DNA from 4 places in the Paenibacillus sp. FSL R5-0636 genome. Region 3 is predicted to be linked to each of the others. Evidence: predicted binding sites of a transcription regulator. Region 3 holds the regulator's gene; each other region holds the start of a gene.

Region 1 (6,398 bases), 300 kb from region 3:
TCTTAACGGTATCCCAGATACTGGTTCTGCCTGCCAGTGTACTTACAGTAAAAAACATATTATTTCCGGTAAACAGCTCGGAGCCTGCAAATACTACAAGCGTCAAGGCGATGCCGAAGGATGTACCCATAATAAGCGGTTGGAAAGGAGATTTAGCAGCTGCTAGCGGTGCTCCTAGAGAGAAAATAAGGATAATCCCAATGCCTACATAAGCACCTGCCAACAGGGCTGCTAGAAAATATCTTGGCAAGCTTTCATTCATTTTGTCCCGCTTACTGACTGCCGTCTCTACGATGCTCTCCACACTTTGCGTAAACATAATACTCCACCCCACCGTTTTCTATTAAATCTATTACTACACTCTTCGGTGTCTACACGCTCACTGTAACTTTCTCTCCGTCCAGTGTGACTGGATAAGTCACAACACTACCTTGGTCTGGTGCCTGCACCTCACCCGTGCGCAGATCGATTTTCCAATCGTACAGCGGATCGTACAGATAGTGACCTGACACGATCCCTTCCGCAAGCGGGCCACCCTTAGGATGAGGACTACGATTCTCTACTGCATAAATGGCTCCGTCAGAGGCACGAAATACAGCCAGTTCAACATCTCCAGCAATCACTACACGGCCAATCTGCAGCAGGAAATCCTGTACTGAGCCTATTGCATACGTTTGTGTGGTCTTATTCATTGGTCTCTCCCCTTCTGTGTGCGTTATATCCGCTAGACTCTTGTTTCTTCAAAAAGCGCAGTACGAGTGCTACTGTCATTGAGCATTTTTTTCCAAGGATCCGTCACCTGAGTCAGAGCAAAGTCAATCCGTGCGGCCAGCTCTTTGCGGTTATCTTCATTATTCAAAATGACCATTTGAATCTGCTCAAGTCCCATACGCTCAACCCACTCGGAGGTTCTCTCCAAATAATTACCGGTCTCACGATAATATTGCATCACAGCGGAGCACACTTCGATCAACTCTTCATCGGTCTTAATTTTGCAGAAGGAATCAGCAATCCGTGGTTTGATCCCACCGTTACCACCGATAAACACTTCCCAACCGCCGTCATTACCGACGATGCCAATATCCTTCGTGCAGGATTCCGCACAGTTACGTGGGCAGCCGTTGACAGCTATTTTAAACTTGGCAGGAAAATCAAGACGTTCATACTTACGTTCTATGAGCGCGCCCATTCCCAGCGAATCCTGTGTACCGAAACGGCAGAACTGTGAACCCACACAAGTCTTAACCGTACGTAGCGATTTGGCATAACCATAACCTGATGGCATATCGAGCTCTTCCCATACCTTCGGCAGATCCTCTTTTTTCACCCCGATTAGATCCAGGCGTTGCCCACCAGTCACCTTCACAACTTTTACATCATATTTAAGGGAGACATCAGCGATTTTCTTCAAATCCTCTGGTGTCGTTACCCCGCCGTACATGCGTGGAATAACGGTATAGGTTCCGTCTTTCTGAATATTGGCTCCCATACGTTCATTAACAAAACGTGATTCCTTCTCATCTTGATGTGTATCCGGATTTAGCATCCCCAGATAATAGTTAATCGCCGGACGGCATATAGAGCAGCCTTCCTCTTGTTTCCAACCCAGTACATGCATAACCTCTTTAGTAGTACTAAGACCTTTAGCTGTAATCTCAGCAACAATCTCATCCCGGCTAAGCGTTGTACAGCTACAGATACCTTGCTTGGCAGACTGTTCAAAACTATCACCCAGGACAAATTGTAAAATTTGTTCTACAACCGGTTTACAACCTCCGCAAGAACGCGTCGCTCCTGTACATGCTTTGATCTCGTCCACAGTAGTAAAACCATTTTCTATGACCGCATCCACAATCGCTTTTTTCGTAACCCCATTACAGCCACAAACGATTTCTTCGTCCGCCATAGCTTCTACAGATGTGCTCTTTTTGGCTCCGCTTCCGCAGCAGCCCGTACCCATGACCTCTGTATAAATCTCATCGGTCATTACAGCACCTTGTTTTACTAACTTTTGCAGGTTAGCCGATTCCGTCACATCCCCGAACAGGACTGCACCAACAATGACATTGTCTTTGAGCAGAATTTTCTTATAGGTTCGCTTCCATTCATCTTTGCTTGAGATTACAGTGTGCTCAGGGGAATCCATAAACTCACCTGCAGAAAATACATCCACACCGGAAATTTTTAATTTGGTGGAGACAACAGAACCTTCATATGGATTTGTATCGCTTCCGCAGAGATGTTTAGCTAGAACCATACCCTGCTCGAAGAGCGGCGCTACTAATCCGTAACAAACTCCGCGATGTTCGGCACATTCGCCAATGGAATATACATTCTGCATAGAGGTCTGCAAATAATCGTCCACTACAATCCCACGATTAACAGCAATTCCGCTTTCTTTTGCCACAGTTATATTCGGTTTGATGCCTACAGCCATAACTACAAAATCAGCTGCAAGTGTAGTGCCATCACTAAATTGTAAACCACTTACTCTCTGTTCCCCTGTCAATTCTACTGTTTGTTTGCCCATGGCAAATTTCACGCCTTGACGCTCTAGCTCAGCTTGCAACATAGAGGAGGCATTACGATCAAGCTGGCGCTCCATTAGATCTTCCATCAGATGCACTACAGTAACGTCCATGCCAAGGTTCACAAGACCCTTTGCCGCTTCCAATCCAAGTAAGCCTCCGCCGATTACCGCCGCTTTGTTGTATTGTTTAGCCGCAGCTAGCATCGCATCACAATCTGCAATATCCCGGAAACCCACTACGCCTTCCTTATCACAACCAGGTACAGGTAAAATAAATGAATTCGAACCCGTTGCAATAATCACTTTATCGTAAGAAACAGCCATACCGTTATCCGCAATTACTTGCTTGGAATGCTCGTCAATTCGCGTAACTGTTGTTCCTGTATGCAAGGTAATGTTGTTATCTTCATACCAGTTCCAGTCGTTTAGGATGATATCATTGATGGTTTTGCTGCCTTCGAGAACATAGGACAACATGATCCGATTATAATTGGGGTGAGGTTCGCTTCCAAAGACCGTAATGTCATAAGCTCCACCTAGCTTCAATATTTGCTCTAGCGTACCTATGCCTGCCATACCGTTGCCGACTAATACTAATTTTTCTCTCTTCGCTGCCATAGTTAGGTGCCTCCTCAGTCTTATCCGTTCTTGTTGAACTTTGCTTCAACTTATCTTCTACATAATGAAATTATACATTTCAAAATTTAAGAGAGATTGTGATTACAGTCACATTAAATGTGAATATTTTCACATAAAAAATAAGACAACTTTGTTAGGTTCTAAATTCTAATAAAAAAAGCCAGATCACAGGTTCTGAATAACCGTAGATCTGGCATTTATGTACTTTTTTTAACGTATAGCCAATAAAATCTCCAATTCATCCTGCACTCTAAGCTTCATGTCCATTCCATTCTCAAGCAGTTGCTTCCCATTCACCTTCATCTTCCAAACTTCATTGCTAAGAGGAGTATAATCACCAATGGATAACACCTTTTTGTTGTCTTCGGTCAACTGCACCACACTGCTGTTCTTCAACAAACCTCTCACTGTTAAATCTTCAGTAAATCCCATAACATATGAATGATTCAAATTCACTTGCTCACTTCCGCCATTCACGGTCAACAACACAATTTGAAGGGGTTCCTCTTGTTCCTTAGACATCGCCGTAATTACTAATTTTGATTCATGCCCGACGGTTCGACCCCAATCCTCAGATCCAATGGTCTCCCCATCCATTTGCAGCTCCCAATTCATTCCTGGACTGAGTGAAATATTATTTACCGTTAGAATGCTTGTGTTATCCTCAGAAAAGGTGGCCTTCCCACTACCTTTCAGTAGGTCAAAGATCGTTATCCCTTTTCTGTAGCTCTCGCTAAGCTGCTTGTCCAAAGGGTTGGTCAGCAAGTCATTTCCCGCAACGATAAGCGAAAGCGTAGGCCCGTCTGATCCTGCTAAGCCATTATTCCCTTCATTATTAACGTCAGCAAGAGTCGAACATCCACCCATTATGAGTACGATGACTAATCCTAGTAACAACCTCCACATATATTTCGTGGGCATAGTGACACCGCCTTGTCCCGCCTAATGACCACACAGCGTCTCAGGCTTGTAGTAAGTTATGCATACTGTCTATTTAAGAATAACGTAAATAAGCTTTGTTCTCAAATATAAAAAAAGTCCCCTAAGGGACTCTTTGAAAACTCATTTTTTCTACTGGAATCTAGGGAACAATATATTATTCTCCAGATGAACATGTTCAAAAGTCATGCTCTCCAGCTCCTCTAGCCGGGCATAAGTCAAACGATAGGTTGTACAAGCATGAGCCGGTGGGGTGAAATCATCTGTTATTTTGCGCATTTGTCTCAATATATCGCCTGCTGTGTCATGTTCACTCTCAAGTTCAAATAATGCCTCGCGAAGTGTGGTCAGCCCTTCTTCACTTGGATTGGCATCATACGCTAATAATTTTGGAAACTCGTCTTCCTCTTCTTTAGCTGTATGCTGAAGCAAATCTTCCTTAAGTGTATTAAACAAGCTATATAACTCTTCTAAATGAGGTGAATCTCCGCCATGAACCCGGTATACCTTAGTTACATTTTGGCTAATCAGGGGCAGCTCTTCCCGCAGGTAATGGTGATGTTTACTCACGATATGCTCGATTAACTCTGCAGAAGGTGCTGTGTTCCATGCGAGTTCTTCTTGTGGTACCGGATATTCCTCGAACAGCTTGTTGAGATCACTAATGATCATCTCTTGATCTAGTCCACGCTCTACAGCTGCTTCAGCAAGAGGTTTGGCGCCTCCACAGCAGAAATCAATCCGTTTAGACTTGAAATAATCCGCAGCTTTTGGGAATTGCAGCACAATATCTTTTACCAGGGCATCTGGAGTAAATCCAGGTTGCACCGATTGCTTATGCTGTAAATCCGAAATTCTATCATTAGGTTGTTTAGTTTCCATAATAGTTCCTCCTCGGGATATGTGATCAGGTTCTGAAAAAATCTTTTCTACCTGTTCACCTTAACCCTGAAAGGAGTTTTGACTTGTGATTGTACTCACGAAAATTGTATCTCTTTGTTGAACGAAAAAGGTCAATCATGGAGATAAATCCCCACAATCGACCTGTCTTTTGTTTACCACACGGGCAACAGTAATGTTATTTGTCTTACATTTATCTATTCGGTCACACCAAATCTGTATCTTTTATTGAACATAAGCCTGCATATACGTTCGCTTACCCTTTGCGTCCTTTAAATAAGGTCCTAAACCAGCAAAGCGGGAGTGATCCATATAAACACCGGTCATCCATCTGCCTTCTGTCAGGCCACCATTCCATTTGAGGACAAGGTCAGGGGCGGATATCCATTCCTGATAAATCTGTATATTCTGATCTTTGTACTCTTTACAAGGCTTAGACTGCTCCAGTAGACGTAGATCGTTAAGATAAGTTGGCACGAAATAAGAGGATATCGTATGCAAATCATCTTCATCAAAAAAAGGCTCATCCCCTAAAAAGGGTTTAAATAATACGGTATTCTCGTACATGGACCAAATTAAGGCTTGTAGCACCATGCTCTGGCGAATGCCATTATGAAACTTATATTGTCGTTGATTACCTGCCATATTCACTTCTTGAAGAGGTTCCGTCGACTCCAGGCAATGCCGTTCACAACCGATACATTTCCAGCCAGAAGGACTTTGAATCCATTTTTGAAAAATAGTTCCGCTATCATTGTTGCCTTTGTAGAGTGAAGAGATAATGCTGTAAGGCACACCAATCCACGCATCCCATAAGGAATCTGGAAGATGGCTATGCAGCATGAACAACGTCTTGTCATAGATGAGCTGTACTTTGATCGAAGCGTTCTCCAGCTCAGCAACATCCTTTTTTCCATACGTTATTTCCCGGGAAAACAGGGTGGTCTTCATCTCCCTCGCCTCCTAATAGTTTTGCTATGCCTGTACTCCAGCTGAGTAGATTTGAGCAAAAACCAATATTGCAAGCGTTTCCATTCAAGGAACATACAACGTTTTTTCTATTATATTACAGATTTTTTCGATCTGTGCAAGGTTTTTATTTAAAAATTGAAAAGCCCTCCTCCGTTCTTCAGGAAAAAGGGCCACAACACGACTTTGATTTCTACTCTACCCAGCTCTCAGCCCAAGACTGAATCTGCTGCATAACAGGCTCCAGAGCACGGCCTTTGTCTGTTAGTTCATATTCAATACGTACAGGTGTTTCCGGGTATACATGTCTAACCAGGATACCCTCACCTTCCAAATCCTTCATCCGCTCGGACAGCATCTTATCGCTCATTGAAGGAATGAGGCCGGAAATATCTTTAAACCGCTTCGGTCCACTCATCAA
Region 2 (6,398 bases), 200 kb from region 3:
AATGACAAAGACAGTATTATACTTAACCCGCCACGGGCAAACAGAATGGAATTTACAAAAACGAATGCAAGGGCATCAAAATTCTGCGCTTACAGCCTTGGGCGAACAGCAGACCGAATGGTTAAGGGATCGTTTGCAAGTAGAAAACTTAGGCGCAATTTATTCTAGTACTAGTCCAAGAGCATTGCATACTGCGCAGATTTTACGGGGAAAGCGGAGTTTACCTATTCAACAGCAAGTTTCTTTAATGGAAATAAACATGGGGAGCTGGGAAGGAATGAATACGGATCAGATACAACTAGAATCCCCTTTACAATATTCCCATTTTTTCACCAGACCCGATCTATATATTCCTCTAACCTCAGGTGAGACTTATAAGCAGCTTGAAGAAAGAGTAGTGCCGACAATGGAGCGCATCATAAACGATAACGTAGGGCTAGAGGTGCTCATCGTCACCCATCGGATGACTTTAAAAGTCATTATGGCTTATTTTCTTAATAAATCATTGCAGGAAATAGGGGAGTTACCGGATATTCTCTCTACTGCATTATGTAAAGTAACCCTAACTGATAACAATACAACCATCGATCTGTATGGAGATACTTCACATTATCAATGACTATGGGTCAAAAAATAAGAAGGTAACTCCGATTAACGGGGCTACCTTTTTAGCGTTCAACATTAAATATCCACACTTTTGATTATAAAACTGCGGACCTTCATCCATTTGCCTGAAATGAATTCATCAATCGTTTTCGTCTTTGGTCTAACGCAAAAGCGGTGTTTTGCCCCTTTATCAAAGCCCACAGCTTCAAAAATTAGGCTGTCCCCTATTTGCTCCTTGAAGAACACCTGCTTTAATCCCAACCTATTTAACATTTCAAGCTTTACGCTCTCAATATATGTGCGCGAATACTCCTTAGACATATGTGTTCCTCCTAGTAGTGATAGTAATATTATAAGTCAATAGGAAGAAAATCAACAATAGTTCATATATTCATCATCCACAAAAAAACAACCAGGCAGCAATTCTCCGTTATTGGAGGTTCGCTGACTGGTGTTTTGGGTCTGTTGTGATTTGCTTGATAGGTTATGAGCTAAGCTTAATCATTCGTAGCTTTCGGATAACCACTCCGTTGTAGCGCACTATCTTGATATATCTGTAAGATAACTGCAATCTATACACTTATTCGATATCCACAAGGGCTAATTCTAACTTTAAGTGTATTCTATACAATTAAAAACTAGAGAAATAGCCTATAGAGTATTAAATCAGGAAAATAGATGTACAAAATACAGCTATTTGCATTGGCCGGGCGTTTTGAGCATTTTAGTTGTACAAAATACAGTTAAAACCATCTACTGTACACTTCAATGTTTCATACTCCATTACTTCATACTCCATTACTTCATACTCCATTACTTCATACTCCAATAATTCACTGCTTCAATACTCCATTACTTGTTACTTCGAAGCCGTTGGCTCTCATATGGTAACTAGATGGGGTGTAGTCCATTATGAGTCAGCCCATTCATTACTGATTCCTTTTGCCTATCCTATCCGGATAATTCTATCTATTTAGTCCTTCTACTTCTACCTAATCGAAATCATCACTAACTTATTTAACTTCAGTTGCCCCAGTCACTTTACCTTCAATCCCTGCAGTTGCTTTCACATCTTCGTTTGCGAAGTAAAGATTTCCATCAATAGTCGAAGTTTCATGCAGATTAAATCCGTTCGCTTCTACATAAACATCACCTTTAATGGTTCCGCCTTGAACTCGTAAATTTTCACTTTGTACAGTTAACTTAGGTACAGTGAGTGTGTAATTGGCAGTAACTTTGTGATCAGCGTCTTGGGCATAAAGAGCAATCTTACGGTAGATGTCGCCGTCTGCGGCCCCTTTATCATGGAATTCGCCTTCAACAACAACATCTTGGGCAATGGTCACATCATTTAGAATGGCAATAATCCAGTTTCCATCTTTACTTACAGCCTTGGTAAACGCATCTGCTTGATTTACGATTGAAGCTGTAGTAACTGCATCCGTTTGCTCTGTAGCTGGAGCCGTAGTAGCCGCTGAATTAGTTGCATTATTATTATTCGCACCACAACCAGACAAGACTGCAACCGAGACGCCTGCTACTAACATCATTTTAAATAACTTCATTTTAAATCCCCCTTGTTTTTGATTATAAATTAATTATATATTAAAATTTTTAATAAACAGGTGAAAATTTTCACAATATTGTGTCGTTATCTGAAGCGGTTTCACAAAGGTGATTAATTCCATACAAAAAGGACACTCCCAATAACTGCGGAAGTATCCTCATAGTCTTTATTACTATAATTTTTTAGATTAAATACCCTCTTGAAAAAGATATGGAACCATCATACTCTACACTTACTTTTTTAATGTTAGGTTTATGCAAAACATCAGCATAAAAATAATACAGCGGAAGGATGACCATTTGGTCAATGAGCATTTTTTCAGCTTTTGCATAAAGCTTGTTTCGTTCGCTAGTGTCTAATGTAAGCCTAGCTTGTTTAATATAACTATCATAAAGTGCACTGCTCCAGCCCGAATCATTATCGCTGCTCCAAGATGTGAAATAATCTAAAAAAGTCGATGGATCGTTATAGTCGGCTGCCCAAGCCGCTTTTGCCATTGTATAATTCAGCTTAAGACGATTATCAAGCAGATCTTCCCAGGGTTGAACCTCAAAGCCTACTGTAATGCCCAGATTTTTGTTCCAGCTGTTAATAACGGCTTCTGCAATTTCTTCATGACCTTCATTTATAATAATCGAAAAACTAGGAAGCTGAGTTAAGCCCTCTTCCTTCAAACCTTCCTGAAGTAATTTCTTAGCCTGTATTACATCCTCTTTGAAATACCGTGTATCAATAATCTCTGATCTAAAATTCAACTTGGAACCACGAATACTCCGAGGAATAAAACCGTAAGCAGGTGTACCATAGCCGATAGATTCTCGGTTAGCTGCCATGGCTAATGCTTTACGTATCTTCAGATTTTTGAAAGGTGCTTTGCTTAGATTGAACTGATAATAATATGTAGAAGCATACGGCAATGCATATAACTCCTGAGGGAATACAGAATTTAAAGAAGCCTTATCTATCAGCTCATCTTTTGCCCCTACCCAGTCAACTTCATTGTTTAAGTAGGCCATAGTTGGCGAAGGTGTTCCAGCTTTAGGCCGAAGTAGATGCACCTCTGAGAAACGAATTTCTTGCGCCGCATAATAGTTTGGATTTTTAATTAGATGAATCGAATTTTCATCCCACTGTTGCAGTTTAAAAGGGCCATTAGTAACCATAGTTTTAATATTGTACGCCCAATTCTTATCTGCTTTCGCGACTTGCGCATTAATTGGCATGTAAATACTTTCCGCGAGAAGCTGCGGGAAATGTGAAGTTTTTTCATTCAAAGTCACTTGGAGTGTATCGTTATTTAACGCTTTCACACCCACTTTCGAAGACTCCTTTAGCTTCCCTTTATGATAATTCTCTGCGTTAGCAATTATGAACATTTTGAATGCATAGCTATTCATAGACTGAGGTGCAAGCGCTTGTTTCCATGCATACTCAAAATCTGAAGCCTTAACCTGCTGCTGATTACTCCATTTTGCGCTCGGCCGCAAGGAGAACGTGTATGTTTTCCCATCCTTGGAGACTGTCCACGACTTGGCTATCCCGGGAACCGCCTCTCCCGCATCATTCAAACGCACCAATCCCTCAAATATCCCTTTAATGACCGTAGTCGTACTACTATCTGTGGAAGAGGCAGGATCTAGATCTACAGGAATATAATCAAAACCAATACGCAACACCTGTTTAGCCTGTACAGCAGATGCAGTGTTCCCTTCACTTACATTTAAACCTATTAGTAATACTAAAACAAAGAGAACATGGAGCAATTTTTTCATCGACACTTCCCCTATTTCTATTATTTTTATTAACTAGAATAACATGGAATCTATTGATTCCGATAGATTAATTTCACCGCAATTCTTCCATTTCTAGAACCTAGCAGGGTCATCTAACTGCACACTCACTTCCCATTGACGCTTTGGGATCAGAATGTTAATCTTTAGAAAATATCACAAGGATAAGGGAGCTATTTACTGGTGAAAAAGACAACCATGAAGGACATCGCACTTCGTGCCAATGTCTCCGTCGCAACAGTGAGCTATGTTCTGAATCGTGTCGGCAACCAAACCATTCCTGAGAAAACGCGCCAGCAGATTCTTCAGCTTGCCGAGGAACTACACTACATACCCAATCTGGCGGCACGTTCACTTGCGAATCAGAAAACAGGATTGGTAGGTGTGCTCGTTAACACCTCAGCCCATACCCCACACTGGAAGCTCCATGCCCAGTTCTCATTTATACATGCCTTGGAACAACGGTTAACAAATGCTGGTTACCATACGCTGCTATATTCACTTGATGTTGACCAGCCTTCTTTGGATATTATCGTAGAAAGAAAGCTGGAGGCTGTATTTCTGATCGATGTGCGCGAGGAAGCCTTTTATTCGATCTCCAAGCATTTTGTAGAAGGAATTCCTTTGATTCTGATCGACAGCATGATTGAAGATAAACTCTTTAAGCAGGTCCTTTTCAACTATCGAGCAGCTCTACAAAAGGTAAAACCACAGGACCTTTCACAGGTATGTTTAATTATGGAGAGCTTCAATAACTCTTTCCTCACCCGTTTTATTCAGGACAGTATTCCATTACCTGAAGAAGCGATATTCACCGTTGTCAATTTGGAGAAATTAAATACATTCTTACAGGAGGGGGGCTATAAAGAGGCCATTGTCATTAATGAGTTTATTGGAAGTTACGTTGAAAAAAACGGGAGGTTCGAACAACTCTCTGTGCTTTGCACCTGCAATTGTCCGGAAATATTAGGCGATGACGTTCATAAATTCATTTTCACAGGGGATAAAGCGGCTACTGCATTTGAACTAATGGACAAATTATTGCATCATTCTGACTACTCCGCACAAAAAAATAATTGTTATTTTGTAGAATAATTTTTTTGGCTATTCACTTAAGCGTTTAAGTTGAAGGGAGCATAACTTATGTCTGGTCCTTTATTAGTGAAACAAGTTCCCCCTGCTGTTCAAGCTCATCCCTCTCTTTGGGGAAATCGGAGATTCCTGCTGCTACTCAGTTCGTACTCCATTTCCTTATTCGGTAACACTTTTCATAGTATTGCTTTAAGTTTATGGGTACTGCAAACGACCGGCAGCGCCAAAATGATTGCCATCATCACGATAATCAATTTAGTGCTCAGTTCTTTACTTGGATCGATAGGGGGAACTTTTGCGGATAGGGTCAATCGTCGAACCCTCATGCTGATCACCGATCTGATAAGTTGCGGACTCGTAGTGACACTTGCTTTAGCCATTTCCCTGCCCTCTACATCGTTCATTATAGTCGCTATACTGACGGGTCTTACGACCGTTTCAGCTTTATTCCAGTCCCCGGCATACCAAGCTTCTATCACTACTGTTGTTGGTAAAGAACATCTACAAAAAGCGGTAGGATTGTTGAACTTGTCTGAAAACATCTGCCGTACTATTGGTTATTCAGCCGGTGGTATTTTCGTAGCGAGTTTTGGAGCAGCCGACGCTATTTTATTTGATGGAGCTACATTTTTCCTCTCCTTTCTGCTCGTTTTAGCAGTTCGCTCCCTTCCTTTGCCAACTCAATTAAATAACGCACCCAAGAAAGAACGGAAATTCACACAGGATCTGGTTGATGGAATTCGCTATATTTGGAGGTATCCTTTCGCACGCGCCGTTATGATTATGCTTCCTACCTTAACCTTATTTTTTGTCCCCTCCCTGATGTTGACGCAGGTTATGGCCGTCAAAGTGTGGGATTCCACTCCCTTTCAGTTTGGACTTATTGAAGCCTGTATTCCACTTGGTTATATGATCGGGTCCGGACTGATCTTGCTGCTTGGCTCCAAATTGAAAAACAGAGGTTTCCTTATTATGACTGGACTGCTATGTCTCGGTCCCCTGTACCTCCTGTTATCATTCGTCACTTCCGCTGCGATTGCCATTCCTATCATTCTTGTGATTGGCTTCATGTTCTCATTCTCCACGTTGCTGATTAATACAATCCTTAGGCTGGAAGTTTCAGAAGACATCCAGGGTAGGGTGTTCGGTGTATTAGGTTCTATCATGAGTGTAGCCCCATCCATTGGTCTTACTGCTGTCTCGTTCTTGTCTGATCTCTTCAGCCCTGGTCCTGTCATGGGTTCAATCGGAGTCTTACTGCTGCTGTTTGCCTTATCAACTATCACTAAATTAAAGGTAATTCGAAACTACAAGTAATTTCAGAATGTATCCTGTGTTCTTTA
Region 3 (6,398 bases):
TTCATAATTTTCTAGCTTTCCCAGCCTTAAAATGTACAAAAGGCCGCAACTTTTGCTAAAAGCAAAAAGTCGCAGCCTATTATTTATTCGTTATTCTCCAGACTTAACGCTTCAATAAACCTTCGAAGGCTTCTTGCGCTTTACGCCGGATAGCTTCCTCATCCAGGGTTAAGCATTGTCCATGCTTGATGACCTGTTTACCATTCACCCACACATGCTCAACATCCTTAGCGCTAGCAGAGTAAACTGCATGAGACAACAGATCTGTGTGTGGCAGCAAATGCGGCTGATCTATATCAATTGCAATGAAATCAGCTTTCATCCCAACAGCAAGTCTACCTACATTATTTAAAAAGATGGACTGGGCGCCATATTCTGTAGCCATACGTAGAGCTTCTGGAGCTGGAACAGCCGTTGGATCACCGCTGACACCCTTATGAATGAGAGCTGCAAGCCGCATCTCTTCAAACATATCCAAGTTATTGTTGCTTGCCGCGCCATCCGTGCCAAGAGACACCTTCACACCAGCTTTTAGAAGATCAGTAACCCGAGCCACTCCGCTAGCCAGCTTCAAATTACTGCCCGGATTATGAGAGACACCCACATTATGGCGAGCCAAGATCTCAATCTCTTCATCATTTAAATGAACACCATGTGCAACTATCGAGGGACGTGTGAACATTCCAAGCTTCTCTAAGTGAGCTACAGGACGCAACCCGTAATCCGCCACATTTTGTTCCACTTCACGTTTCGTTTCGGACATATGCGTATGCATCGGTAAATCCAGATCATGCGCTGCCTGCACGAACTTAACCAGGAAGTCCGGAGGGCAAGTATAAGGGGCGTGCGGCGAGATCATAGTAGTAATTCTACCGTCAGCCTTTCCATGCCAGTTACGGGCAAAAGAAATCGCTTCCGCAAGCTTGTGATTCTGTACATCCTCTGGACATAACCCGATCACACCACGCATCAATACGGAACGGATACCTGATAACTCAGCTACCTCAGCTACTCGGTCCATATGATCATACATATCGAGGAAGGTCGTAGTTCCACCCTTCAGCATTTCCAATACAGATAAGGAGGTTCCCCAGTATACATCATCACCGGTGAACTTTTCCTCCATCGGCCACATCTTCTCCTGAAGCCACACTTGTAGCGCTAAATCATCTCCATATCCACGCAGCAAAGACATCGCCGCATGACCATGTGTGTTTACAAGTCCAGGCATGAACAGCAGACGGCTGCCATCAACCACTTGCACTCCAGCTTCCATCTGAGGCTCTTCTTTTCCTATGTAAGTGATTAAATCATCTTCAATAGTCATATATCCACTCAGAACCGGCTCATCCGTTCCCGGAGTCAGAAAATACCCGCCCTTAATTATCGTTTTATTGTTGTTCATGTTCGCTTTCTTCCTTTCCATCCCGCAAGTAATACGCAAGACTTTGCAGATCAGTTGTAAAATCAGCTGCATGCACCCGGATATTCGGTGGTGTCTTCAGAATCACAGGGGCAAAGTTCAAAATTGCTTCAATCCCAGAAGAAATGAGAATATCTGCTACATTTTGAGCTTCTGAATCAGGTACGGTAATAATGGCAATGCGAATACCTTGCTCACGAATCGTGCTGCCTAGTTCATCCATTGGTTGCACAGTAAGGGAGTTGATCTTACGTCCAACCTTAGGAGCGTACGAATCAAATATAGCGGTGATTTTCATAGTATCTTTGAGATATGCATTGTAATTAGACAAGGCATGTCCGAGATTACCTGCTCCAACTAAAGCTACATTAAGCTGTTGATCCAGCTTCAGGATATGACGGATTTTCTCAATAAGATACGTTACATCATAGCCAATACCTTTTCTGCCGAAGTCACCAAAATACGCTAAATCCTTACGAATCTGTGCGGGATTAAGATCAAGCTTTTGTCCAAGTTCCTGAGAGGAAACTGTTAATATTTCGCGATTCTGGAGATCATTCAAAAAACGCAAATACACAGGTAGTCTGCGAACAACGGCTTCTGATATTTTATCCGATTTCATATTTTTCCTCCTAAAAATAGTAATGTTCTTGTGAAAATCCATATTCAAACGTATACCTCTCCTTATTAAGGGCGGTACTGTAACTTACCGCCCTTAAGGATAAGGAGGAGCTAAACTGAAGACGAGCATTTTAAGAAGCGCCGCCATCCTCTAGCCATTCCGCTATGCGGGGGACCATTTGATCAGTCAGCATATGCTCCATTTTGGGACCAGGCAATGAATAAAGGAAATACTTCCCGTAATGAGATTCAATAACCCTTGTATCATAAACAATAACTATTCCGCGATCCTGCGCCGTGCGAACCAGTCTTCCGAATCCCTGCTTAAAGCGAATAACCGCTTGAGGAACAGACAATTTCATGAACGGATTCTTCTTCTGAGCCTGCAATAACTCCGACTTCGCTTCCGCCAACGGGTGATTCGGCGGTTGAAACGGAAGTCTCACGATGGCCAGGCAAGTCAGTGCTTCACCTGGAATATCTACACCTTCCCAGAAGCTGCTCGTCCCCAGCAGAACGGATGCTGCACTGTCCTGAAAGCGGCGGATCAGCTTGCTCCGGCTGCCACCTTCCACGCCTTGACCAAGCACCGTAATCTCTTGTGAGGCCAAAGCCTCTTTAAGCGGATCATATACCTGACGCAGCATTTTATAAGAAGTAAACAGAACCAGCATCCGCCCACGTGTTGTTTTGGCAGCTTCTGCTAACGACTGTACGAGTGTATCGACAAATCGAGCATCGCCCACACTGCCCTTCACACTAGGAAAATCACGCGGTATAACTAGAAGCGCCTGCTCGCGATACTTAAAGGGAGAAGGAAGGAGTGAGGTCATTAGACGTCCCTCTTCCGCAGCTTCGTTAAGTCCGAGATTATCAATCATAAACTGAAAAGATTTATCTACAGACAGCGTCGCCGAGGTAAGCACGATGCTTTTTTTCTTATCGAAGAACAACTCTTTAAGCTGGCTGCTAACATCCACAGGGACGGCATACATCTGCAGTGATTTGCTGCGGTAATTTCCATTTGCCTCCAGCCAATATACTACATTATCGTCATTCAGCCCCATAAAGAATCTTACTTGCTCACGTATGGAAGCCAAATCCTTAAATAAACCGCTAATATCAGTAACAAGACTGTCTGCTGAGGATTGGCTTTCCTGGTCACGCATCTCATTAAGCATTTTATCACCCTTACGGATGATGTCACTTAACGTCAGATTCATAGTGTTCTCAAGCGCAACTAATTCATCCCAATCCTTCGGCTTACGGGCGGGAAGCAAACGCAAAACCAGTTGTCCCGCTTCCCCTGCTGCTGCATCACTGCGTTCCGGCAAAAGGCTGAACAGCTTGTCGCTGAGTGCATCCCAGGTTTCTTTGACGGTAAGCAGATCCGGGTAGATCCGATCAATGACTCCGCTCCATTCTGAAGCCTCTTCACTGCCTGACGACTGTAAGATCTGGCGCAGAGCAGGAAGCTGTCCGTTTCGGCTATCTTTATACAGTCGCGATAACGTGTGTGCCACAGTGAAATGCTTCATATGCATGCCAAGATGTTTACCAGCCACATCTTCTAAATGATGTGCTTCATCAATGACAAGATGCTCGTAAGCCGGAAGCAGCTGGTGCCCAGCTTTAACATCTGCGAATAGCTTGGAATGGTTCGTAATAACCACGTCAGCAATCCCAGCTTCATGCTTGGCCCTATGATAATAACATTTGCGGAACCACGGACAGGAACGGCCCAGACAGGAATCGGTATCGCTTGCCACCGTCTCCCAGAAATCACCGCCCCGGCCGCTTAAATTCAGCTCTTCATCATCCCCTGATTCACTTTGAGTGAGCCATACAATCATCTGAGCGGCAGTAAGCGCATCTTCCCTTGGGCTTATAAAGTCCTTTTTATTAATTTTATGCTCAAACTTACGCAGACACAAATAATGTCCTCTTCCCTTAAAAATAGCAGCTTTAAACGGAAAAGGAACTACCTGCGTTAACAAAGGGATATCCCGCTCGCGCAATTGATCCTGCAGATTAATGGTATGAGTGCTGACCATGACTTTTTCATTGGTGCGAACGCTTTGATAAATGGCAGGCAACAAATAACCGAGCGATTTACCGGTTCCTGTACCCGCTTCGATCAGTAGGTGTTTGTCTTCGGCAAGTGCCGTCATCACCTCATTGATCATAATATCCTGAGCTTCCCGGCTTTCATACTGCGGTAATGTGTCTTTAAGTCGTTTGGTTACTTCGTCCATATAATCAGTAAAAGATAAATTCGCTAGCGGATTCTCAGCCTGCTCATCTCTAGGTGGCGCTAACTCCGTCCAGTCTCCTACTGCAAGCGCTAATTGACGATAGAAAGTCAGATCACCTTCGGGCTGTAGCGTCTCCGCTTCCCGCTCTCGCAGCAGACCATCAAAGTACCAGCCCAGATCACTATCCTCTTCGGTAAACAGCTCACAGAGTCTCTGGATCGTAAGCAGCGGCAGCTCGTAGAGCTCCTCCAGACATTTCAACAGCACTAAAGCAGTCGCAAGTGCATCACTATCTGCCTGATGCGGACGATCATGTGTCACTCCAAAATGAGCACTGACAGAGCCTAGCTGATAAGATGTGAGCGAAGGAAAGCAAATTTTCAGAAAATCAATCGTATCCAAAATCCGCCCTTGAAATGGCAAATAACCACAACGATCTAAAGCATTTTGTAAAAAATGGAAGTCGAAAGCGACATTATGCCCTACAAGCACAACATCATCCAAGAGCGGAACAAGCTCCATCATCATCTCATCCAGCTCAGGCGCATCCTTCACATCATCATCGGTAATCCCCGTCAGACCTGTTATAAAAGGAGGAATCGGCGTTCCGGGCTTGACATAGGAACCATATACCCGGGAGATGGACCGGTCTTCTTCTATAATTGCAAGGCCAACCTGGATAATTTCACCCACGGATTGGGTTCCTGTTGTTTCAAAATCAAGCACGGCAAATTTCATTATAATTCTATTCCCTTTCAATTGAGACTCTTAATCAGCATAACAGAAGTTGCGAAAAAAGGCGATGCACACCACTGGTTCAGGGGATGCATCGCTTGAATAGAAATTTCTAAAACCGTTATTTTTTTACAAAAGGGAAACCAGCTGATTTCCAAAATGCAGCTTCCCTCCACGACGGCGGCATACCTCTAAGTTAACGTTTGGCTCCGGAAGCGCCGGGTCATGCTGCAAGGCAAGGTCAAACAATTCCTGCGCTTCATTAAAACGTTCCTGTGAGGCTCGTATGCAGCCTAAAGCATTATATACCATGGCTTTCAGCTTGGTCTCCCGTATCAAGCCCAGCATATGGTTCAGATGACTCCAAGCGGCTTCACCGTCACCTTCCTGCAGATAAGAGATGGCTAAATATAATCGAGCAGCCAAGCTATCCGGGTATTGCGCAATAACTTCTTTAAACTGATCAATACACTTTCCATACATCAGCAGCTTATAATATCCCTGACCTCTTACAAAGGAATCCATACACAGCTCTGGTGCTTCCTGTTCCGGCACTTCCTCTTCGACCACTGCTGTAAAATCCGCACTTTCGCGAAAGTGACTTAGCTTCTCAGCAAAAGCGAGCCATTCATCCATCACTTTATCGCTCAGTCTATGCAGCATATTATAATTGCATAAAAGCTCGTTCCGGCGGGCACCCTCCGCTGTAGGGTAATCTGTTACGATCTCCTGAAGCACCTTGTTCATTTCAGCAAACAAATGTTGAAACATGGGCTATCCCCCCTTACTGAAGATGAAATCAGTTCAGCTTGCCTGACTTCATTTTCTGCGAGATCGGGGTCTTTCATCCCTGCCATTCATTACATGGCGTAAGTCCATACATTAAGCGATTGTAGCATGCAATTCATGATCAGCCAGCTTCACTGGTTTGTTATTCTCATCCACGAATACCACCGTTGGCTTATGTGACTCCAGTTCTTCCGAGGACAACATCGCATACGAAATGATAATTACTGTATCGCCCGGCTGAACAAGACGAGCTGCGGCACCATTGAGACAGATCACTCCGCTTCCACGCGGTCCAGGAATTACATAGGTCTCCAGTCGCGAACCATTGTTGTTATCCACAATTTGAACTTTTTCATTCTCAAGAATGTCCGCGGCTTCCATCAAGCTCTCATCAATGGTAATACTGCCCACATAGTTCAAATTCGCTTCCGTTACTGTTGCGCGGTGAATTTTGGATTTCATCATATGTCTAAACAAGTGCAGCAACCTCCTTTGGAATAAATACATTATTATCAATCAAGCGTGTTCTGCCAAACTTCACGGCAAGCGCTATAATAATTTCCCCATCCACTTCT
Region 4 (6,398 bases), 280 kb from region 3:
CGGACAGCTCTTCACGCAAACGAATAATATCTTCAGTCATGGAATCAACTTCAAGCTCAGTTTGTTGTTGTTTTTTGTCTTTAATGAGGAAATCAATACCGTACAGAGCAATGCGGCGGTAGTCGCCGATGATGCGTCCGCGGCCGTAAGCATCAGGAAGACCTGTAATTACGCCGGATTTACGCACAGCTCTCATGTCTGGTGTATATGCATCAAATACGCCTTGGTTATGCGTTTTGCGAATGTTCGTAAACATGTCAACGATGTTTTGTGGAAGCTCGAAGCCGTAAGCCTTCGTAGCATCAACCATCATCTTGATCCCGCCAAATGGCTGGATGGAACGTTTGAAAGGAGCGTCAGTCTGTACGCCTACAATTTGTTCCTTGTCTTTGTCAATGTAGCCTGGAGCATGTGAAGTGATTGTGGAGACAGTATCTAGGGAAACATCCCATACGCCGCCTCTTTCTCTTTCTTCCTTGCTCAATTGGGAAATAATCTTCCATAGTTCAGTTGTGTTACTAGTAGGTCCTACGAGGAATTCTTCGTTTCCTTCATAAGGCTTAATGTTACTTGCGATAAAGTTGTTAACGTCAACTTTTCTGGACCATTTACCTTTTGTAAAACTTCTCCAACCGGATTTCACTTCTTGTACATCTTTTTCAATCACCGACATGCTAAATCCCTCCATCTATATTTATAATATTTGTAGAGATCGCGGGCTTGAAGGTTGATCCCGTGTCTCGTGATCCCAAGAAAGATATGGTTGTTCGAAAATTCACAATCATTGTTCCATGTATGGGACCGTTGTTTATATAAACATTTTAGTTTATTTTCTATAAATAGACTGTGACAAATATCACCTTTCCGGTGATATTTGTCACTTATATCTAGTCCACAACCATCCTATTATCTACTTAACCAAATATTAATTATCAAATCTTCCGTAGAAAGCATTACGGTACACATCTGCAAGTTCAGATACCAGTGGCAGCTTAGGATTGGCAGTTGTACATTGATCTTCAAATGCACGGTCAGCCAAGTAATCTACACGGGATTCAAAATCCTTAGGATCAAAGCCCAGTTGTTGGAAGGATTCTTCGATACCCAGTTTTTTGTTCATATCGCGAATAGCATTGATCAGGCTAGTTACACCTTCTTCAGTTGTGCGAGCTGGCAATCCCAGAATACGGGCGATTTCTGCATAACGCTCGTCAGCTACGAAGTGTGAATATTTAGGGAACGAAGCGAACTTCGTAGGTTTCTTAGCATTGTAACGAATAACGTGTGGCATAAGGATCGCATTAGTACGACCGTGAGCAGTGTGATATTGACCGCCCCATTTATGCGCCAAACTGTGGTTAATACCCAGGAAAGCATTAGCAAAGGCCATACCAGCAAGTGTTGATGCGTTATGCATTTTTTCACGGGCAACTCTGTCGCCTTCAAGCGCCGATTTTTCAAGGTATTGGAATACCAATTGGATTGCTTTAATTGCCAGACCATCAGTGTAGTCACTCGCCATAACAGATACATAAGCTTCGATGGCATGTGTCAATACGTCCATACCTGTATCAGCTACAGCAGTTTTTGGCAAGCTATATACGAACTCTGGATCAATGATAGCTACGTCTGGAGTTAGCTCGTAGTCAGCCAAAGGATATTTAGTGTGTTGTTCAGTTGTTTTATCGGTAATAACTGCGAAAGATGTTACTTCCGAACCCGTACCCGAAGTAGTTGGAATCGCTACAAACTTAGCTTTGTTTCCAAGTTTAGGGAATTTGTAAACCCGTTTACGGATATCCATGAATTTTTGTTTCAGACCGTTAAAGTCTGCGTCTGGATGTTCATAGAATAACCACATTCCTTTTGCAGCATCCATTGGGGAACCACCACCAAGTGCGATGATGCAGTCCGGTTGGAATCTGTTCATCATTGCTGTACCTTTTTCAACTGTAGTTGTCGATGGATCTGGTTCAACTTCCGAGAACACTTCGATCGCTACAGGAGTTTGGCGTTGACGCAGGTAATGTTCAACTCTCTCAACATATCCGAGCTTAACCATCATTGGGTCAGTGATAATTGCGACACGTGTGATATCAGGCATTTTGGTCAGGTACTGAGTAGCGCCTTTTTCGAAATAGATCTTGTCAGGTACTTTAAACCATTGCATATTCACGGTACGACGATTCACCCTTTTCACGTTGATCAAATTAATTGCTGTAACGTTTTGCGACACGGAGTTACGACCATAAGATCCGCAGCCCAGCGTCAACGAAGGGATGTTAGTGTTATAGATATCGCCGATCGCACCATGAGTGGAAGGCGAGTTAACGAGAATACGTCCTGTTTGCAGACGGTTGGAGAACTTCATGATTACTTCTTCGTTGTTGGAGTGGATAGCCGAACTATGGCCCATACCACCAAATTCAACAACTTGTGCTGCGCGTTCGATACCTTGATCTGCGTTTTTAACTTTGTAGCAAGCAAGCACAGGGCTCAATTTTTCAGCGGACAATGGATATTTAGTGCCTACACCTTCAAGTTCTGCTACCAGAATCTTAGTGCCGGCAGGAACTTGAATGCCGCACATTTCAGCAATTTTCACTGCGGATTGTCCAACGATTGCTGGGTTAACCGCACATTTATCAACGTTCATAGCGCCGCTAGTAAGTTTGGCAGCTTCTTCTTTGTTAACAAAGTAGCAGCCATTAGCGATCATTTTCTTTTTCACTTGATCAAAGATTGGTTCTTCGATAATAACAGCTTGCTCGGAAGCACAGATCATACCATTATCAAATGTTTTGGAAAGAATGATGTCCGTTACGGCTTGATCGATATCCGCGCTCTTTTCGATGAATGCAGGTACGTTACCAGGACCTACGCCAAGAGCTGGTTTACCACAGCTATAAGCTGCTTTTACCATTGCAGAACCGCCTGTTGCGAGAATAAGTGCAACGTCAGGGTTGTTCATCAAAGCGTTTGTTTTGTCCATCGTTGGCATTTCAATCCATTGGATACAATTCTCAGGTGCGCCAGCTTTTACAGCCGCATCATGAAGAATTCTAGCAGCTGCTGCACTACACTCTTGCGCAGATGGGTGGAAACCGAATATAATAGGGTTCCGTGTCTTAATCGAAATCAACGCTTTAAACATCGTGGTGGATGTAGGGTTGGTTACCGGTGTGATACCCATTACAATTCCGACGGGCTCAGCAATTTTTTGGAAGCTTTCATAAGCATTGTCTTCAATAACGCCTACTGTTTTATCGTATTTAATTCCGTGCCAGATATATTCTGTCGAGAAGATGTTTTTAGTAATTTTGTCTTCGTAAACCCCGCGGCCAGTTTCTTCTACAGCCAATTTAGCGAGGTACATATGTTTGTCGAGTCCAGCCAACGCCATTGCATGAACGATTGTGTCAACTTGCTCTTGATCCAGCGCCATGAATGCCTCATGTGCTTTTTTCGCTTTATCCACTAAAGTCTGAATATACTCTTCAGCGGTAGTTTGTTTAACTTGGGCGGCGACTTCGTTCTTAACTGCCATCTCCCTCGTCCTCCTGTCAATTTTTAGGTTGTTTTTCTCTACACATTTATCTTATCACATCATTTCCACCTTGTATAGTGAAATCTTTCACAAAGTATAAAGTTTTTTTGATTTGTTTTCAAAGCGCTTTCATTCGATCATATTATAGCTTTTTTTCCATTATTTATGCTTTATTATTCCTTAAATTTAAAGTTTGCGTTTAAAAAGACAAGAACTGATACCCATTTTCTGCCTTTCTGCTCGCAAAAATATTTTAAAAAAGCAAATCTAATTTTGTTGACACTCTATTTTTCCATTGGCCTCTAAAAAATAGTCGGATGCCCCCCGTCGTGTTGATTTATAAAAATATCAATAATATAAACATAAAAAAACCGACTCCTATGGAGCCGGTTCTGTTCTTCCTAGCTATTCTACTTTAATTGTGTCGAAGAATTTCTCTTGCACTGTTTTGGCAGCAGCTTCAAGCTGTGTCTTGGAATCTGTTCCTTTTTTGGAGAACAGCTCTTGAATTACATTGGACATGGTTGCGTAGTAGTCCTGTGTATTGTATTGCGCTTCCGGTTTACCGTCCAGCAAACCTAAAATATCAGGGCTGTATTGATATACATTTGTATATTTATCATACACAGCTTTCGTTTTCTTGCCGAAGTCAGAATCTGCAGAATAGTAATCTAAGAGCGGCGGAATAAAGTATTTACCATCCGTTGTACGTTGTTGCAGAACCGCATCCAGTGCTTCTAGACCTTTATCGGAGAAGTAATCAAATGTAATATAACGGAATGCCATTTCTTGCTCGTCTGGTGTTGCATTTGGATTGATTACAAGGTAGTCACCACCAAGTACCCCGGTGTGTTTTCCGCCTTTTTCCATTGCAGGCATTGGATACGTAAGTACATCTTCTGGTTTCAGACCGCCCTGATTCAACGCTTGCTCAATAACACCGTCAGATCCAGCCATTACCATTGCTGTACGACTTTGTTGGAATGCGCCTACAGCATCACCCCAGCCCAGTGCCCAGTCCTGAGGAATCGCGTTTGCTTCCCATCTAAGTTTCTTGTAGAAATCCAGCGCTTTAATCCCAGCCTCAGAATTAAAAGTAGCTACAACCTTACCGCCTTCAATCTTCTGAATTTCACCGCCAGCTTCGAACAGGAAGTTGGTCCAGTTCCAGCCTGCTTCATTCCCTTTACCCATTGGAGCAATACCGGAAATACCTTTTTTGGTATCAGCTACGCCTTTGGCGGTATTCAGCATATCATCCCAAGTCCAATCCATAGGTGGAACAGCAACGCCTTTTTCGTCCAGCATTTTTTTGTTGATCATTGTGGTTGTTACATAACCCTTTTGAGTTACGCCGAAGACTTTACCGTCAATGATAAATTGATTTTGGAGAACCGGGTTAATTTGATCCTTAAATTCGTATTTATTCCACAGATCCGTAATGTCAGCTACCCAGCCTTTTTCAACTAGGAATTTTGCTTCTGTAGCGTAGGTGTTAAAGAAGGTTGGAGCTTCATTCGCTGCCATTTTGATGCCGATTTCACTTACATTGTACTGCCAATCGTCTTTGACGATTTCAACATTCGGATATTCCTCTTGGAAACGTTTGATCTTGTCATCTTCCTGTGCTCTAACTTCGGTTAGGTCAGGGGTTGGATAGTGAATTTTGATGGTCACTTTTCTTTGTGTGATATCATCAGTTGGCGCTGCTGTAGCACTGCCAGCATTATCTGTTGCAGCATTCGTTGGCGCAGTAGTCGCTTCCCCTTCCTTGTTTCCTGTCGTGTTTCCGTTATTGTTATTACCGCCGCAAGCGGTTAACAACGATCCGGCCACAAGGAGGCTTAGTAGCACGCTAGAGTACTTACGCATTGAAACTCCCCTTTTCAATTCATAGTTATCTTACATATCGATCATAAAAGAGAAATCGTTTACAAACGAGGTGCATTTATATTCCTTTCATGTGCATGTTTACGATCCGTGACTAAATCCGTCGATCCGCGCTTATCCCTTAACTGCTGATAATGCGACGCCACGCATAATGAACTTTTGGAAGATCAGGAAGACAAGGATCGGCGGCAACGATACGATAAATAGGATGGCGAATTTAATATTCGTATTAAGTGCCTTTACATTAATAACGTATTTATAGATTGCTGTCGCGAGCGTATATTTCTCTTCACTGTGCATAACCAGAGATGGCCAGAACCAGTCATTCCATGCGGTAGAAAAGATAAAGATCGCCAGCGTAGCAAAAATCGGAACCGACAATGGCACTGCAATGGAGAAAAAGCTTCTCGGCTCAGAGGAACCGTCAATCCGCGCTGCTTCAAAAATTTCAGGGTGTATCCCATCAAAAAAGTTCTTTAAGAGTAGAAAATAGAATGTATTCGCACCAGCAGGCAGCCAAAAAGCAGCGTACTGATTCAGTAATCCAAGCTCTTTTAGATTGACAAAGTTGGGAATCATATAGCTGGTCGCCGGAATAAACAATGTCATCAGGAAAAAGAAATAAATTGCCTTTCTGTAAGGGACATTCATACGAGAAATGCTGAAAGCAGACATTCCCAATACTACTAGTGTCACGACCATATTCCCCACAAAAATATAAATGGTGTTTTTAAGGAACATCAGCAGATCAATGTAATTCATCGCTTCCTTAAGGTTGCTGAAGTGCCATTCCTGCGGGAAAAAATGCGGTGGGAATGAGTTCACCTCTTGATTCGATTTCAGTCCGTTAAATAACGTCATACAGATCGGATACAGCATGCTAAACACCATAATCAAAATGACCACGCACATCAAGCCATAAACGATCTTATTGCTTGTTTTTTTCAAATCATGTTCTGAG

The links. The regulator Rex, encoded in region 3, represses fermentation and respiration genes when NADH is low (regulators of the CRP and FNR family bind a similar motif). The targets are predictions, from matches to a motif close to TTGTGAAATATTTCACAA.
Region 1: the regulator Rex is predicted to act here: its motif matches at 3,266-3,283, upstream of nirB (nitrite reductase large subunit NirB).
Region 2: the regulator Rex is predicted to act here: its motif matches at 2,230-2,247, upstream of MKX34_RS20635 (polymer-forming cytoskeletal protein).
Region 4: the regulator Rex is predicted to act here: its motif matches at 3,623-3,640, upstream of adhE (bifunctional acetaldehyde-CoA/alcohol dehydrogenase).

The regions. Positions count from the first base shown of each region.
Region 1 covers NZ_CP150232.1:5,018,708-5,025,105, forward strand. Annotated here, with positions in the region: gene MKX34_RS22890 (formate/nitrite transporter family protein) at 1-319, opposite strand, end outside; gene nirD (nitrite reductase small subunit NirD) at 372-692, opposite strand; gene nirB (nitrite reductase large subunit NirB) at 725-3,148, opposite strand; gene MKX34_RS22905 (hypothetical protein) at 3,380-4,075, opposite strand; gene ric (iron-sulfur cluster repair di-iron protein) at 4,241-4,936, opposite strand; gene MKX34_RS22915 (hypothetical protein) at 5,234-5,959, opposite strand; gene MKX34_RS22920 (helix-turn-helix domain-containing protein) at 6,171-6,398, opposite strand, start outside.
Region 2 covers NZ_CP150232.1:4,523,792-4,530,189, forward strand. Annotated here, with positions in the region: gene MKX34_RS20625 (histidine phosphatase family protein) at 2-619, shown strand; gene MKX34_RS20630 (hypothetical protein) at 682-927, opposite strand; gene MKX34_RS20635 (polymer-forming cytoskeletal protein) at 1,620-2,171, opposite strand; gene MKX34_RS20640 (peptide ABC transporter substrate-binding protein) at 2,356-3,945, opposite strand; gene MKX34_RS20645 (LacI family DNA-binding transcriptional regulator) at 4,147-5,058, shown strand; gene MKX34_RS20650 (MFS transporter) at 5,125-6,372, shown strand; gene MKX34_RS20655 (hypothetical protein) at 6,396-6,398, opposite strand, start outside.
Region 3 covers NZ_CP150232.1:4,719,917-4,726,314, forward strand. Annotated here, with positions in the region: gene MKX34_RS21490 (amidohydrolase) at 104-1,405, opposite strand; gene MKX34_RS21495 (redox-sensing transcriptional repressor Rex) at 1,392-2,045, opposite strand; gene dinG (ATP-dependent DNA helicase DinG) at 2,176-5,037, opposite strand; gene MKX34_RS21505 (hypothetical protein) at 5,164-5,805, opposite strand; gene panD (aspartate 1-decarboxylase) at 5,917-6,300, opposite strand; gene panC (pantoate--beta-alanine ligase) at 6,293-6,398, opposite strand, start outside.
Region 4 covers NZ_CP150232.1:4,999,525-5,005,922, forward strand. Annotated here, with positions in the region: gene pflB (formate C-acetyltransferase) at 1-673, opposite strand, end outside; gene adhE (bifunctional acetaldehyde-CoA/alcohol dehydrogenase) at 926-3,547, opposite strand; gene MKX34_RS22845 (extracellular solute-binding protein) at 3,953-5,419, opposite strand; gene MKX34_RS22850 (carbohydrate ABC transporter permease) at 5,552-6,398, opposite strand, start outside.